One region of the Bacillus nitratireducens genome, then DNA from elsewhere that is predicted to be linked to it. Evidence: riboswitches for the same ligand, from Rfam matches in the RefSeq annotation. Region 1 holds a riboswitch; each other region holds the start of a gene.
What was found. Region 1 has a riboswitch for S-adenosylmethionine ahead of mtnK (S-methyl-5-thioribose kinase). Riboswitches for the same ligand answer to the same signal wherever they lie in the genome.

Region 1 (5,679 bases):
CATCTAATATCGTAACCGCTCCTAATAAAAACATTGGCGCTATCATGACTAAAAACCACATTAAAAACCATGTTTTTGTAAAGCTTGTTACAAAGGTCATTTTACGAAGTAAAAAATTAGGACCCATTACAGCTAAAATCAATGTAAAACTATAGCCAATGCACTGAATAAGTGAAATCTGTAAAACTCCATTATTCACTATTAAAATAGAAGCAATAACCCAAAATGCTACGATATTCATTACCGTAAAACCGATTTGCTTCCACGTTTCCTGTCTATCTCTTTCCATTACTTTTACAAGTTCATTGGCATATTCTTTCGGTGAGCTTCCGAAAATATCTTCTACACTTTTCCCATCACTCTCACCTTCTATTAAATGAAGTTCTGCATCTTCTATAAAGCTTTCAACGTCGCTTTCTTTCACACCCTTTGCTGTCAAAAACAACCTCATATCTAATAAAAAATTTCGCGCTTCACTTGATAACATTATTTTCTTCTTCCCTTCCCTTCAAGTAGACGTTCTACACTACTTTGCATCGCTTCCCAACGATCCATAAATTCATCCAGTGCTTCCTCGCCTTTTTCTGTTAATGTATAATATTTTCGCTTTGGACCAGATGGAGATTCCTTCATTACACTTGTTATTAATCCTTCCTTTTGCATTCGTATTAATAACGGATAAATACTTCCCTCACTCGCCATTGTGAAACCATACTTCGCTAGCTTTTCACTCATTTCATAACCGTATATTTCACCTTCAGAAATAATAGCAAGTAAGCAACCTTCTAAAATCCCTTTTAGCATTTGACTTGTCGACATAACTCAAATCCTCCCACTATCTTGTTTTACAAGATAGCTAAAGATTTTTTTCCAAATGTTTGCAGGAATTTCATTATCGCCTCTCTAAATAGAGCAATAAGAGAACTTTTATTATGAAGGAGTGTTTTTCATCATGGTTACAAATCGAGTTGTCTTTTTAACAGGTGCTGCGAGTGGTATTGGATATGAGATGGGGAATGCTTTTGCAAAAGAAGGCGCAAAAGTTGTTATTACTGATCGTCTTGAAGAGCGTGCGAAAGAAGCTGCTGAACAATTACAAAAGGAAGGATTTCAAGCTATCGGTTTAAAATGTGACGTTACATCTGAAGTAGAAATTACAGCAGCAATTTCTCAAACAGTTAATCATTTCGGTTCATTAGATATATTAATTAACAATGCAGGAATGCAACACGTTTCACCGATTGAAGATTTTCCAACTGAAAAGTTCGAGCTGCTAATCAAAATTATGCAAATCGCTCCTTTCATCGCAATTAAGCATGCCTTTCCGATTATGAAAAAACAAAAGTATGGTCGGATTATTAATGTCGCTTCCATTAATGGCCTTGTCGGATTTGCTGGAAAAGCTGCTTATAATAGTGCGAAACATGGCGTAATTGGATTAACGAAAGTGGCTGCTTTAGAGGGAGCAACTCATGGAATTACTGTAAATGCTCTTTGTCCTGGATATGTTGATACCCCTCTTGTACGAAACCAACTACAAGACTTAGCAACTACGCGAAATGTACCACTTGAAAATGTTTTAGAAGATGTTATTTATCCTCTCGTACCACAAAAGCGCTTGTTACAAGTACAAGAAATTGCGGATTATGCTATGTTTCTAGCAAGTGAAAAAGCAAAAGGCATAACTGGTCAAGCTGTTGTTATCGATGGTGGATATACTGCTCAATAAAGTGAAACTTTAATCAGTGGGGGTTTTGTTCATCCCCACTGATTATTAGCCTTCACCAATCGGGCTTTTACGGGCAGTTAATCTCCGACCTAACTTCTTTGCTCCAAGCAAATTTTGAGGTGGGAGTTTTACTGCCCGTTAATGCGGGATAGAAAATAAAGTTTGCTCTTCGCGAGCAAACTTTATTTTCTTTCTATCGCGAGGATCTTACTACTTTAGTAATTGTTTAGGGAGTTTCTCAATTGCAACAATCACTCCGTCTAATTTACTTTCAATGCGATGTAGTAAATATAGCGTTACAACAATTGGAAACCCCACATTACCTATCATCCTGATCCACTCTTCCATCTTTCTCTCCTCCCTTCATTACATAAATAAGAGGAAAAGAGATTCTTAGGCATAAAAAAACAAGCTATTTGTGATTAGCTTGTTTTTCAAATAATAATGCAATTCCCTGTTTATAATCTCCTCGTATAATACCTTGCTCGGTAATAATACCTGTAATTAATTCGTTTGGTGTTACATCAAATGCTGGATTATAAACAGTAGTTCCAACTGGTGCCACTTGTTTCCCGAAAATTTTCGTAACTTCTGTTTCGTCTCTTTCTTCAATAACAATTTCAGCGCCTGTTTGTTTCGTAGTATCAAATGTCGATAGCGGAGCTGCAACGTAAAATGGAATATCGAAATACTTTGCTAATATAGCTAAATTCATTGTTCCAATTTTATTTGCTGTATCTCCATTTGCGACAATTCGGTCCGCTCCTACAATAATCGCGTTTATTTCTTTCGTTTGAATAGCATGCGCTGCCGTATTATCTGTAATAAGCGTTACATCAATTTCCGCTTGTTTCAACTCCCAAGTCGTTAAACGTCCCCCCTGTAAAACTGGTCTTGTTTCACACGCATACGCATGTAAATGTACACCCTTTTCTTTCCCAATATAAAACGGTGCTAATGCAGTACCATATCTAGCAGTTGCGATACTTCCTGCATTACAAATTGTTAAAATTTTATCACCGTCTTTAAAACACGTTAAACCATGTTCTCCAATATTTCGGCACACCATTTCATCCTCTTGCTGAATATGAAGCGCTTCTTCTTCTAATATTTTTTGAGCTTCTTTTATTGTAGTAATCTCTCGAATAGATTCTCTCATACGATCGATTGCCCAAAATAAATTGACTGCTGTCGGGCGTGATGTTCCTAAATAGTTACAATCTCTATTAAACTTCTTTTGAAACTCATCGATATTTATAGCATCGTATTTCTTTGCCGCAAGCGCCAAACCAAACGCAGCTACAATTCCAATTGCAGGTGCCCCGCGTACTTCTAACATAATAATGCTTTTCCATACCTCTTCAATAGTCGTTAATGTTTTAAACTCAGTAATATGCGGTAGTTTTGTTTGGTTTAATACTGCAAGGGCATCACCTTTCCAACTGACAGACCTCGGAATAGTAACAATTGTACTCATGCTTTTACGCCTCCAGAAACTGTCTGTTGAAATAACGTTCGGAACAATTGAATATCAGCACTCTTAGATTCATATTTTATTAGTTCTTTTCCTAAGGATAACGCTTGCTTCTTAGCTTGAATTCTTTTTTCTTTATTTGCTATTTCATCTAAATCAGCTACATGAGCTAAGCCAATTGTTCTACGAATAAGTTCACATCCAGCAAATCCGACAGCATCAGTAAAGATATTTTGCAAAATAATTGGTAACCATTGTTTCTCTTTCGTATATGCTTCTACACCTTCTCCAATCCATAACCTCGTAAAAGCTTCTACAAAATAACTCCATGTTTTCTCTATATGGAAAAATAGTACATTTCTCTGCTCTTCTTCTCTTGATAAAGCATTTAATAATAAATTTGCAACAAATTGACCGATGTCAAATCCAAATGGACCGTACGTTGCAAACTCTGGATCAATTACTTTCGTTTCAGAAGGTGATGAAAATATACTACCAGTATGTAAATCTCCGTGTATGAGAGCCTCTTTTCTCGTCAAAAACTTATACTTATACTGTGCTACTTTTAATTTTAAAGTTTTATCACTCCACAGTTCATCAACCGCTAGTTGTAACTCTGGTTCATAATCATTTGTATCATAATGACTAAACGGATCTGTAAACACTAAATCTTCTGTAATTTTACTAAGGTCTGGGTTTACAAATGTGCCCTCTAGTACCCTCTTCTCTTCTGACTGTAAACCGAAATCTGAAGTATAAAATAAAACATGTGCTAGAAAGCGACCAATGTGCTGGGATAAAAGAGGATACTCTTCTCCGTCTATTAATCCTTTTCTTGTAATCGTTAGTCTTGATAAATCTTCTATTACTGTCACTGCCAACTCCTCATCATGACTGTATACTACCGGCACGTATTCCGGTACATACTTTGCGAAAATTTGTAATGCTTTACTTTCAATCGTCGCTCTTTTTATAGACAATGGCCAACTCTCACCAACTACTTTCGCATATGGCAGTGCTTGTTTTATTATAATAGACTTCTCTCCATCATCTAATTTGAACACGTAATTTAAATTTCCATCTCCAATTTCATGACAAACTACATTTGCTTTCTTTTCAAAATAACCGTGTTCTTTCGCATATTGTATAGCTGTTGTTTCAGTTAATGAATAATATCCCATCGTCTTCTCCCCCTTTTTTAAATTCAGAGGTTTTTCTGACGTAGAAAAACCTCTTTCCACAAAGAAAGAGGTTTGAAGTTTATCTTCTCCCCTCTTATCTGCCAGAAAGTAAACTTTCTGCTGGAATTAGCACCGTGCCTTTTGGCGTAAATAAACGCCCCATTTCACAATGGTATTACGGTCGGTTGCTGGGCTTCATCGGGCCAAATCCCTCCACCTGCTCTTGATAAGAGTTATATAATTTTTTAGAATTTTTAACTTTATGTTGAAGACTATACCAAGAATAAAAATCACTTGTCAATATTTTATTTGTATAATTCTGGACGGCGATCTGCAAAAACTGGAATTCCTTTACGTACCTCTTTAATCTTCTCGAATTTAAGTTCTCCAAATAAAATTGATTCCTCTTCATTTGCCTCTACTACAACTTCACCCCAAGGATCCACAATTAAAGAATGACCTGCAAACTCATTATTCGGATCCTTTCCTGCCCTATTACATGCAACAACATAACACTGATTTTCAACTGCTCTTGCTTGCAATAACAAACGCCAATGCGCTAAACGAACTAATGGCCATTCTGCTACAACAAATAAAACTTTTGCACCTTTAGCAGTATGAACGCGCATCCACTCTGGAAAACGAATATCATAACAAATTGTGCCGGCGCACTCTACATCATCTAACTTAAATTCACCTGTACTATTTCCAGCGATTAAATATTTATGTTCATCCATAAGCTGAAATAAGTGCACTTTACTATATTCATTGACTAGTTCTCCTTCCTTGTTTACAACATACATTGTATTGGTAACACCTTGTTCTGTTTGCTTCGCTATGGAACCACCAACAATATGTACACCATATTGTTTCGACCATTCTTTCAACTTTTCTTTCGTTTCTACTCCCTCTCTATCTGCAATTTCAGAAAGTCTCGTTAAATCATATCCTGTCGTCCATAGTTCTGGTAAGACAATAACATCTGGTCTTTCCTTCATCGCTTCACTTATTTTATTTTTGGCGTTCTCAATATTTTTTTCTACATCTCCAAAGACAATATCCATTTGAATACATGCGACTTTCATTTTTTCAGCCCCATTCTCATTTTTCTCTTTACAAAATACTGGAAAGATTATATCATTTGTCACTAGAATTGTAACAACTTTCAAAAGAGGTGGAAAGTATGAAATTATTTCAACCTTCTGAGATAGTAACATCATTGCCAACACAATTTTTCGCTTCACTTGTTGCAAAGGTTAACAAAGTCGTTGTAGCTGGTCACGATGTTATTAATC
Region 2 (5,679 bases), on a different contig from region 1:
TATGTCCGCCGCGCCAACCCGTATTTAAACAAACGGCAGTAATACATAATTTTAAAACCCCGGAAAGAAGTAGTACCCAGAAGGATAAATGGCTCCATTCAACAACTAAATCTTTTAATTGATGTTCCCCTGAAAATAACGTGTACGGGAGAAAAGTTCCTGTAATCCCCAATAAAATACCGCCTATAATTCCAAGTGATACCTTGTATTCCTTGAAGGGATGGATTAATTTCTCTAATGTGAATTCTAATTTGAAATAAAAGAAACCAACTATAGCACCGATGCTAGCAAGTGGTAGAAAGGCGATCCATTCATTAAGAGAAAGGGAACCTTCTCCGAAATCAACAATAAAGGATCCACGATTATCGAGTTTACTAAGCAATAAATAAACGGAAAAACCGGCAAAAGTGGTAGCTAAATATACAATTGCTTTTTTTCCTTTAGAAAATTCGTTAATTTGTTCACCCTCATTTTCATTCGGGGCTAAGTAACCGAATAATGGTGCATTAAAAATTACACTTAAAGTAGCGCCAATTCCAACCTCTGTTAGTTCATTCATTCCCTTTAAAGCAAATTTAAAGCGATCTCCTACCCATGTACAAAGTCCACCGATAATTCCAACAAGTGCTGCTTCTGGGCCTAAACTAGCTCCAAATATTAAAACGATAATCGCAGTTAAAGTAGCTTTATGTACAAAACTGTATTCAATTCTACCTGTTTTTTTATATTCAGCCATCACTTCGGGCATAAGACGTGGATATGTACCAAAGTATTTTTGTGTTAAACCAACGAGGATACCACCGATAATTGTTACACAAATGGTGTAATAAGGGGGAGAGGAGAAAATAGTAGGTAAGTATCCCCAAATAAAGTGAATTCCGATATTTATTGTAACTAAAAATAACCAGACTGTAGCTCCTACTATAGAGCCTAAAAGAATGCCATATAGGATGAGTATATAGTGCATGTCCTTTTTATTTGTCATGTTATACCTCCGTTATGTAAGTTTTAATGTAGAAAGGATTAAATATGCTAGTGTGAAATGAATTGAATATATATAGTATCTTTTTGAGAGGTTGACTTATTCAATATATTGAATAAGCGTGAGAATCTTGAACCTATACGTTTAAACTACTTATTTAATTCTATATATTGATCGAGGTTTTTAAAAGGTCTTTTTTAAATGAATATGGAATATATTTCTTTTGTTGTTTATATTAAAGTTTTCGCATTTAATTTAGAACATTCAGAAAAACTGATTGACATCAGGAAATTATTGCTATAAAATCAACGGTAATTGCATAGTCTTATCAAGAAAAGGTGGAGGGACAGGCCCGATGAAACCTTGGCAACAGCCGTATAACGGAATTGTGCCAAATCCTGCAGGTAATAATCCTGAGAGATAAGAAAGAGCCTTTAGAGCGTGTTTTCAAACTGCTCCTTTCTTGTTTTCAGGAAAGGGGCAGTTTTTTATTTTGTATAAAAGAAAGGAGAATGAGAGATGGGAGAATCATGGGGAAAAGGAACAATTTGTGTGCAAGGTGGCTATACGCCAAAAAATGGTGAGCCGCGTGTTTTGCCACTTTATCAAAGTACAACGTATAAATACGATACTTCGGATGATTTAGCGGCACTATTTAATTTAGAGGCAGAAGGATATATATATACGCGTATTGGAAATCCTACCTTAGCTGCATTTGAGCAAAAATTATCAGATTTAGAAGGCGGTGTAGGGGCTGTTGCGACAGCTTCTGGGCAGGCGGCCATTATGCTAGCAGTTTTAAATATTTGTAGTAGTGGAGATCACCTTCTTTGTTCTTCAACAGTTTACGGGGGAACATTTAATTTATTTGGAGTAAGTTTACGTAAGCTTGGCATTGATGTTACGTTCTTTAATCCCAATTTAACAGCAGATGAAATTGCGGCACTTGCTAACGATAAGACAAAACTCGTTTATGCAGAATCGCTAGGAAATCCAGCAATGAACGTTTTGAATTTCAAAGAACTTTCAGCGGCAGCAAAAGAATTAGAAGTACCTTTTATCGTTGACAATACATTAGCGACGCCTTATTTATGCCAGGCGTTTGAACATGGGGCAAACATTATCGTTCATTCAACGACGAAATATATCGATGGTCATGCAAGCTCTTTAGGCGGCATTGTTATTGACGGAGGAAACTTTGATTGGACAAATGGAAAATATCCTGAGCTTGTTGAACCTGATCCGAGTTATCACGGTGTGAGTTATGTTCAAAATTTTGGAGCAGCAGCTTATATTGTGAAAGCACGCGTTCAGTTATTAAGAGACTATGGAAACTGTATGAGCCCATTCAATGCATATATTAGCAATATTGGCCTGGAAACATTGCATTTACGAATGGAGCGTCATAGTGAAAATGCTCTCGCAGTTGCCAAGTGGCTTGCTAATCATGATCGTATTGAGTGGGTGAATTATCCGGGATTAGATAGTAATGAAAATTACTCGTTAGCACAAAAGTATTTGAAAAAAGGTGCTAGTGGAGTTTTAACTTTCGGTATTAAAGGCGGATTAGAAGCAGCAAAAGAATTTATCGCAAATGTAAAACTGGCAACTCTTGTAACGCATGTAGCTGATGCAAGAACGTGCGTCATACATCCTGCTAGTACGACGCACAGACAGTTAAGCGCAGAAAATCAGCGTTTAGCTGGCGTTACATCGGATTTAATCCGTTTATCGGTCGGTATAGAAGATGTTTCTGATATTATTGCAGATTTAGAAGTGGCGCTAGTCGGAGGCAAACAACATGCCGATCATAATTGATAAAGATTTACCAGCTCGCAAAGTATTGCAGAAGGAAAATATTTTTGTAATGACGAAGGAGCGAGCAGTAACACAAGATATACGTGCTTTGAAAATTGCCATATTAAATTTAATGCCTACAAAGCAAGAAACAGAGGCGCAATTACTGCGTCTAATTGGAAATACACCGCTGCAATTAGATGTTCATTTACTTCATATGGAATCGCATCTGTCTCGTAATGTAGCGCAGGACCATTTAACGAGCTTCTATAAAACATTCCGTGATATTGAGAATGAAAAATTTGATGGACTCATTATTACAGGAGCCCCAGTTGAAACTCTTTCTTTTGAAGAAGTAGATTATTGGGAAGAGCTTAGACGTATTATGGAGTACTCAAAAACGAATGTAACATCTACGCTTCATATTTGCTGGGGGGCACAAGCGGGTTTGTATTATCACTATGGTGTGCCGAAGTATCCTCTTGCGGAAAAAATGTTTGGTGTATTTGAACATGAGGTTCGTGAGCAACATGTGAAATTGTTACAAGGGTTTGATGAAGTATTTTTTGCTCCGCATTCTCGTCATACAGAAGTACGAGAGAGCGATATTGAAACCGTAAAAGAATTAACGTTATTAGCCAATTCTGAAGAAGCGGGTGTTCATCTTGTTATTGGGCAAGAGGGACGGCAAGTTTTCGCACTCGGACATAGTGAATATAGTTGTGATACGTTAAAGCAAGAATACGAACGTGACCGTCAAAAAGGATTAAATATTGATGTGCCAAGAAATTACTTTAAACATAATAATCCAGATGAGAAGCCGCTTGTTAGGTGGAGAAGTCATGGGAATTTATTATTCTCTAATTGGTTGAATTATTACGTGTATCAAGAAACCCCTTATGTCTTGTAAAGAAAGATTGTGTAACACGTGGTAGCGTTTTCCTTGTAAAGAATAACCTTTATTTTTCCGAATGTTCTAAATTCATTGTTTTTCAGATTTTTCGTCTATATAATTCATCTAAACACAATTTTGAGGGGTGGACAGTATTATGAAAGAAATTCAAGTGGGGTTATTAGGTCTTGGGACAGTTGGTAGCGGTGTAGTTCGTATTATTACAGATCATCAAGAACGACTTATACACCAAGTTGGTTGTTCAGTGAAAGTAACGAAAGTGTTAGTGCAAAACATTGAGAAGGAGAGGGAGGTCGAGGTATCTTCTACTCTATTAACACAAGATGTGAATGAAATTTTAGATAATCCTAATATTGATGTTGTCATCGAAGTAATGGGCGGCATTGATGATGCAAAAACATATATTTTACAAGCTTTACAAAGTGGGAAGCACGTTGTGACTGCAAATAAGGATTTAATGGCGTTACACGGAGCGGAATTATTAGCGGTAGCAAAGGATAATAAGGCGGATCTGTTTTATGAAGCAAGTGTAGCCGGAGGAATTCCGATTTTACGAAGCATCGTAGAAGGACTTTCTTCAGATCTTATTACGAAAGTAATGGGAATTGTAAATGGAACGACAAATTTTATTTTGACGAAAATGTCAGACGAAGGGAGAGCATATAACGACGTGTTAAAAGAAGCTCAGCAGCTTGGATTTGCAGAAGCAGATCCAACATCAGACGTAGAAGGTTTAGATGCAGCAAGGAAAATGACGATTTTGGCTACTCTCGGTTTCTCTACAAATGTAGAGCTTGGAGATGTGAAGGTAAAAGGAATTACTTCTATTACAGCAGAAGATATTGAATATAGTAAGAGCTTAGGCTATACAATTAAATTAATTGGTCTTGCAAAGCGAGATGGTGAAAAATTAGAGGTTACAGTTGAACCAACTTTACTTCCAAATGCACATCCTCTTGCGGCAGTACAAAATGAATATAACGCTGTGTATGTGTATGGTGAAGCGGTAGGAGAAACGATGTTTTATGGACCGGGAGCAGGAAGCTTACCGACAGCGACAGCTGTTGTTTCAGATCTAGTTGCTGTAATGCAAAATATTAGGTTAGGTGTAAACGGAAATAGTGCGGTATCTCCTCAGTATAAAAAAGTATTAAAAGAGCCAGATGAAATTGTTGTGAAAAAGTTTTTAAGACTGCATGTGAAAGATGAAATTGGTGTGTTCGCAAAAATCACGTCATTGTTCTCAGAGCGCGGTGTTAGCTTTGAAAAGATTATTCAAATGCCGCTTGAAGAGAAAGGGAAAGCAGAAATCGTAATTGTAACGCATCGTGCTTCTCTTGCAGATTACGATTACATTCTACATACATTGCAATCGTATGAAGAAATAGATTGTTTGAAAGCAAACTATCGGATTGAAGGAGATGCTAAGTAGTATCTCTTCTAATAAAATGAAAAAACCTATTAAGCGGCTTGCTTAATAGGTTTTTTTCTATTTAAAATTTGCGTACCAACTTGAATAAATGCTTGAATAATCCAACCTGTTGTAAAGGATAAGATAATTGTTCCAAAATAGATTGGCCCATCTAATAAGAAGCTTAATGTTAAAAATAAAAAAGCTAATGAAATTTCTGTTCTTCTAAATGTCCACTTCTTTTTCTCAGCAACAGTTAAAACGAAAGCCTCTTGAGGTGCTGCGCAAAGGTTTGTAGAGACATAAAGGCCGATTCCGGCTCCGATGAATAGATTTCCGCAAATAAGTGTTATATATTTTGGAAGAGAGCGGATAATGTCCATAATGGTCGTAATAGAACCAACCCAATCAACAAAAAGAGAAATAAGAATCATTGTGACAATTGTGCCGATTGTAATTTGTTTTTTGTCCCAAAAGAGTACGATAAGGGTAAAAATAAAGTTAATCATGAAAATCCAAAAACCAATACTTATGCCGAAATTTTGATATAGTGCAATAAAGAAGGAATCATAAGGG
Region 3 (5,679 bases), on a different contig from region 1:
GCTCTATATAATAACCGATTGCATACCCTACAATTCCTCCGATAAGAAGACTGGTACTCATAATAAACAAGCCAATTGGAACAGAAGCAATGGATTCTTTCCATAGTAAATCATAAACTTGTTGTTCGCTTTTCCATACATATACAATTGTACAAATAAGTGAGATACTCACAGAGGACAACATAGAATAACGAATATACATCCACGAAATATTCCTTTGTTTTTTCATTATACTTTCCTCACTTCCGTATCGCCTACGACAAGCGAAGAAATAATTTTTATACGGCGAGGAGCTTCTTTATACTGTTCTGTTCTAAACGTAACATTACGGTTAAATCCTGTTTCTTCGTGTCCCGGCAAGAGCACTCGCCCAACAATAACAGAATGATTTAAAGACAGTTCGATATCATATGGCACATATAAACGAATATTACCAACGACTCCCCGAATAACAATTACCGTTTCTCCCTCTGGAATCATCGCAGTTGTTAAATCAATCTCGACATCACAAGCACCATATTGGACGTTAATATCCTCAAGTTCATAAATATGATCCATCATTCGTACATTACCTACGAACATATTTTTTATATACGGTTCTGTACGATATATTTGTTTTTCTTCATCTATATATCCCTTTTCTTTAATTTCAACTTTCATTGCTTTTTGCTGGTGCCCTTGTTGAATAAGTTGATAACCAATTAAAGCTAAACAAGCAAATACAACAAGTACGAATGCTGCTGATGAAAATAAGAAGAATAAGAATACAATACCACCGACAAATAAAAATACATTCCCTCTTACATATCGATTTTTCTTTCGGTAATGCCTTCCAAACATAATCATAATAAATGCAAATATTAGACCACCTGGTTCAAAATGTCCAAGTATCATATCAAGAAAAAGACCGAATCCAAATATGATGAGGAGCATCCCCATTAATTGCGTTTTTGAAAAGTGCTTCTTCATTTCAGCTCCCCTCCCTCTTTGTCACGTATACATAGAAGAAAAGGCATTGCTTTCCAACACCTTTTCTTCTATCACTATATCATAAGCCTGTTTTATTATATACTACAATTATTTTGTTAACTCTTTCGTTAATGATACTTCATTTTTCTCTTTCATTTCACGCTCTAGTTTTGCGATTTTCATATCAAATGTATCACGCTCATGCTCTTCATTTATACGAAGCTCTATGTCACGAATGTGATCTTCAATTTCTTCGAATCGTAAGAACGGATTATTTTCATCCATTTTATGGATGGCAGTATTCATACGGCGATTTGCATGCGCCATATTTTCACGTGCCATTAATTCCATACGCTTTGCGTTCATTTCTTTTAATTTATTTTTCATTTCTGAAAGACGACGCTCTAACTCATCAATTTGCTCTACAACGCCAGCATACATTTCTTCTAAGCGAGTTACTTGCCCTTCATAATACGCTACTTCTTCTAATGCACGTTCATGTAGTTGTAATTCGCCTGCTTCTTGTGCGATGATAGCTTGCTTTGATCTTTTATTAACAAAATAACGTGCTTGCTCAAGCTCACGAGCAAAGTTAGATTTTAATGTTTTATGACGCTGAATTAACTTCTCAATTTTTGTTATTTCACGCTCACTGTCGCGTAAATATTGGTTTAACATAGCAATTGGATTTTTTCTTTCTTTCTCATCTAACACATTATGAAAATCAGCTAAAATTGCATCGCGCACACGTCCGAATAAAGATTGTTTCATTATAATCTTCCTCTCTTCTACTTTATAATTTGATTTAATTTGATTTATTCTATATTAGTTTTTCATTAACTTGTTCCACTCATCTTCAAAGTTGCTATATGGTTTAGAACTTTCTGGAGCAGAATCAACAACTACATTTTTTTCTTTTTTCCACTCACGGTAACCGTAGTATAAAACTACTAATGCTGCGATACCGATTAATGCTGGGGAATGAGAAAGTGCAATGGACAAACCGATTAAACCAACAATACCCCAAGCTAACTTTCCAAAGAATGATTTAGCTCGCACAAATGATTTATAGCTCCAGTACACAACTCCTGCTCCAATGGCGAATCCTACAATACCAGCAAGACTACCAAGAGCAATTAAAGCCAAAATACCGGCTGCGATAAACGCTAGAAATTGTTTCATCTTGTGCTTGCCTCCCTTCGATTTGATACTCTTATCTTAACTATTTTTTCTTTTTTCCATAACGAGCTTAAGAACCGTTTTTAACTCAGACTTAAGACTGAGTTAAATTCAGCCTTTTGTAAAACATAAGGTAAGATAGGATAATTCCCTCTTTTACCTTACAAAAAAAGCCGTACAGAGAATATTCTCTGTACGGCTTCTTTTGCTACGAATAAAATTCATATTTAATTATGCTGTTTTATGATACTCTTTTTTTTCCGCCACTTTAGAAAATCTCGGGAAACCAATTAATATAGAAATGATCCCACATACTCCAACTAAGATCGGATAAAATGCATATGGTAACAATTCAATCGGAGATAACGCAGCAAATCCTGCCGCAGTTAACATTTGAGCACCATATGGGATTAACCCTTGCACACAACATGAGAAAAGATCTAATACACTCGCTGATTTACGTGGATCAATTTCATATTGATCTGCAATGTTTTTCGCAAGCGGACCTGTAAAGATAATTGAAATCGTATTATTTGCTGTACACATATTCGTCATACTCACTAAACCAGCAATACCGAACTCTGCGCCTTTTTTTGAACGAATGTTACGTGTTAAAAGATTCATTAAATATTGAATACCACCATTATATTGGATCAGTTCAACCATACCACCGATTAATATAGCAAGTAGTACTAGCTCCATCATACCGCCCATTCCAGTCGTTACACTTTTAAAGAAACTCTCTAACGTATAACTTCCATCTATAAGACCGATAACACCAGATAGTACCGTTCCACCAGTTAACACAATAAGTACATTCCAACCAAGTAGTGCTGTAATAAGTACTCCTGCATACGGTAAAATCTTTATCCAGTCAAAACTATGAGCTTTAACTTGTGTATCACTTCCTAAAGTAATGATTACTAATAGCACAATTGTAATAATAGCAGCTGGTAATACAATTAAAAAGTTCGTTTTAAACTTATCTTTCATTTCTGTTCCTTGTGAACGAACAGCAGCGATTGTTGTATCTGAAATAAATGATAAATTATCACCAAACATCGCTCCGCCCACAACAGTAGCCATCGCAAGTGCAATTGAGATATCAGTTTGCCCACTAATCCCTACAGCAATTGGTGCTAGTGCTGCAATTGTTCCCATTGAAGTTCCCATCGCTAATGAAATAAATGCCCCTATAACAAAAATTCCAGCAACGATAAATCCTGGTGGCAAAATAGATAACGCTAAATTAACAGTTGAATCCACTCCGCCCATTCCTTTTGCTGTTTCAGAAAACGCCCCTGCCAGTACAAAAATTAATACCATAATCATAATATCCGGATTTCCTGCACCTTTAGCAAATCGTTCTACTTTCACATTAAAGCTTTCTTTACGATTCATCACTAAAGCAATTCCTACAGCAATTGAAATTGCTACAAGTATCGGCAATTTATAGAAATCACCTGTAATAATTCCAGAACCAATAAATAGCGCCAAAAATATTCCAAGTGGTAATAACGCTAAACCATTTCCTCTCGTTTCTTTCAAAGTATCATCTCTCCCTAGTTTTCAACCTTTTCTAATGAACAACAAAAGACCTCTTCCAATAAGAAGAGGTCTTATACATCTATAAGAAACACTCTTCTCATCTTTCAAGCACATGCTTGCTGGATTTGGCACAGCACTCTAAAATCGAGTCCGCTGCCGAGGCATCGTAGGGCCAGTCCCTCCGCCTCTCTTTATAAGAAGGTTTCATATTTATTTTTTAATAATAATTTCTTCCCTAACTTTACTCGCTTACAAAACAAAAGTCAATTATTTTTTGTATAGATTTTTTTGGTAATTATACAAAAATATGAATACGCCAATCATTTTAACTTTTCAATTTCTTTATCTAATATTGAGATCCAAGAAAATTCTCCATTCTTTATCGTTGCTACAATCCATTTCGTTATACACCATGCTAATTCATATTCTTCCTTAGTAACATCACCTATACTATAAGCATCCTCTAACTCATCTTCATCCAATACATAAATCTCACCGCTCGGTAACAATACTACATCTAAGTATAAATCATCAAAATAAGGCAAACCACGATCGTCAATTTTAAATTCTTTCGTCACATCGATATAATATTGCACTAATTTTTGCTGATCATCTAACATAGCTGTAATTGCAAAGTTTTTGCCGTTTATAAAATATTGCATCCATGTATACCCATCACCTGCAATGCAAAGCTTTTTACCATTATATTCTTTATGACTAGGTTCTCTCACTTTTTTTATGTCCAGTATTCCTAACATTCCATCCTCTACTTGCTTAACCCTATAATCCTTCTCTATTAGTCGCTTCCACGAAGAACCGTCACCATATTTACGTTTCATTACGTCCGCTCCTCTTCTATATATAGAAAAGCCCCCACATATTATGTGAGAGCTTGTTCATATTATAATTAAGCTGCTTGACCCTTTTCAGATATCTCTTTTAAATAGGCTTGTCCTTTTTCAGCGTCATATTGACCTTCCCACTTAGACATAACTACAGCCGCTAAAGAGTTACCTACAACGTTAACTGCTGTACGAGCCATATCAAGAATACGGTCAATACCTGCAATAAACGCTAAACCTTCAGCTGGAATACCTACTGTACCCAGTGTTGCTAATAATACAACGAATGATACGCCCGGTACACCCGCGATACCTTTTGATGTAACCATTAATACAAGTAATAACGTAATTTGTTGTGTAATGGATAATTCAATACCGTACATTTGCGCTAAGAAAATTGCCGCAATCGCTTGATATAAAGTTGATCCATCTAAGTTAAATGAATAACCTGTTGGAATAACGAAAGATGTAATTGCTTTCGGACAACCGAACTTTTCCATTTTCTCCATAATTTTCGGTAAAACCGTTTCTGAACTTGCTGTAGAATACGCTAAGATCAGCTCGTCTTTTAAAATCTTAAAGAATTGGAAAATGTTTATTCCAAAGATTTTCGCTGTAAGTCCTAATACGACCACAACGAAGAATATCATTGCACCATATACTACAATGAGTAATTTCCCTAATGGAATTAATGAAGCTAATCCGAATGTAGAAACTGTAACACCAATTAATGCGAATACACCAAATGGTGCAAACTTCATAACTTGGTTCGTTACATAAAACATTGCATCTGCTACACCTTGGAAAAATTGTAGAACTGGTTTGCCACGCTCACCAACTGCTGCTACACCTAAACCAAATAATACTGAGAAGAAGATAATAGCAAGCATATCGCCATCAGCTAATGATTTCATAATGTTCGTCGGAACAATATTTACAAACGTATCCGCGAACGAATGACTTTGTACTTGCTCTGTCGTATGTGTATATTTAGAAATATCTGTTTTTGTTAACTTATCCATATCAACGCCTTTTCCAGGTTGGAAAATGTTTGCTATTAATAGACCAACAACAATTGCAAGTGTTGTAATAATTTCAAAGTAAATAATTGTTTTTCCGCCTAGTCGACCTAACTTTTTAA

Region 2: it holds a riboswitch for S-adenosylmethionine, as region 1 does, so the genes downstream of both, Q3V31_RS19355 (bifunctional O-acetylhomoserine aminocarboxypropyltransferase/cysteine synthase) here and mtnK (S-methyl-5-thioribose kinase) in region 1, are expected to answer to the same signal.
Region 3: it holds a riboswitch for S-adenosylmethionine, as region 1 does, so the genes downstream of both, Q3V31_RS04100 (Na+/H+ antiporter NhaC family protein) here and mtnK (S-methyl-5-thioribose kinase) in region 1, are expected to answer to the same signal.

The regions. Positions count from the first base shown of each region.
Region 1 covers NZ_JAUMJO010000002.1:125,459-131,137, reverse strand. Annotated here, with positions in the region: gene Q3V31_RS07020 (DUF1129 domain-containing protein) at 1-487, opposite strand, end outside; gene Q3V31_RS07015 (PadR family transcriptional regulator) at 487-819, opposite strand; gene Q3V31_RS07010 (3-hydroxybutyrate dehydrogenase) at 953-1,729, shown strand; gene Q3V31_RS07005 (YvrJ family protein) at 1,940-2,077, opposite strand; gene mtnA (S-methyl-5-thioribose-1-phosphate isomerase) at 2,142-3,206, opposite strand; gene mtnK (S-methyl-5-thioribose kinase) at 3,203-4,384, opposite strand; SAM riboswitch class I at 4,476-4,617, opposite strand; gene Q3V31_RS06990 (carbon-nitrogen family hydrolase) at 4,690-5,553, opposite strand; gene Q3V31_RS06985 (pyridoxal phosphate-dependent aminotransferase) at 5,568-5,679, shown strand, end outside.
Region 2 covers NZ_JAUMJO010000005.1:99,272-104,950, forward strand. Annotated here, with positions in the region: gene Q3V31_RS19350 (chloride channel protein) at 1-985, opposite strand, end outside; SAM riboswitch class I at 1,305-1,409, shown strand; gene Q3V31_RS19355 (bifunctional O-acetylhomoserine aminocarboxypropyltransferase/cysteine synthase) at 1,502-2,800, shown strand; gene metA (homoserine O-acetyltransferase MetA) at 2,784-3,689, shown strand; gene Q3V31_RS19365 (homoserine dehydrogenase) at 3,829-5,124, shown strand; gene Q3V31_RS19370 (YczE/YyaS/YitT family protein) at 5,154-5,679, opposite strand, start outside.
Region 3 covers NZ_JAUMJO010000001.1:776,811-782,489, forward strand. Annotated here, with positions in the region: gene Q3V31_RS04080 (sensor histidine kinase) at 1-229, opposite strand, end outside; gene liaF (cell wall-active antibiotics response protein LiaF) at 229-969, opposite strand; gene Q3V31_RS04090 (PspA/IM30 family protein) at 1,078-1,740, opposite strand; gene Q3V31_RS04095 (lmo0954 family membrane protein) at 1,795-2,151, opposite strand; gene Q3V31_RS04100 (Na+/H+ antiporter NhaC family protein) at 2,380-3,696, opposite strand; SAM riboswitch class I at 3,791-3,896, opposite strand; gene Q3V31_RS04105 (ribonuclease FAU-1 family protein) at 4,017-4,535, opposite strand; gene gltP (glutamate/aspartate:proton symporter GltP) at 4,604-5,679, opposite strand, start outside.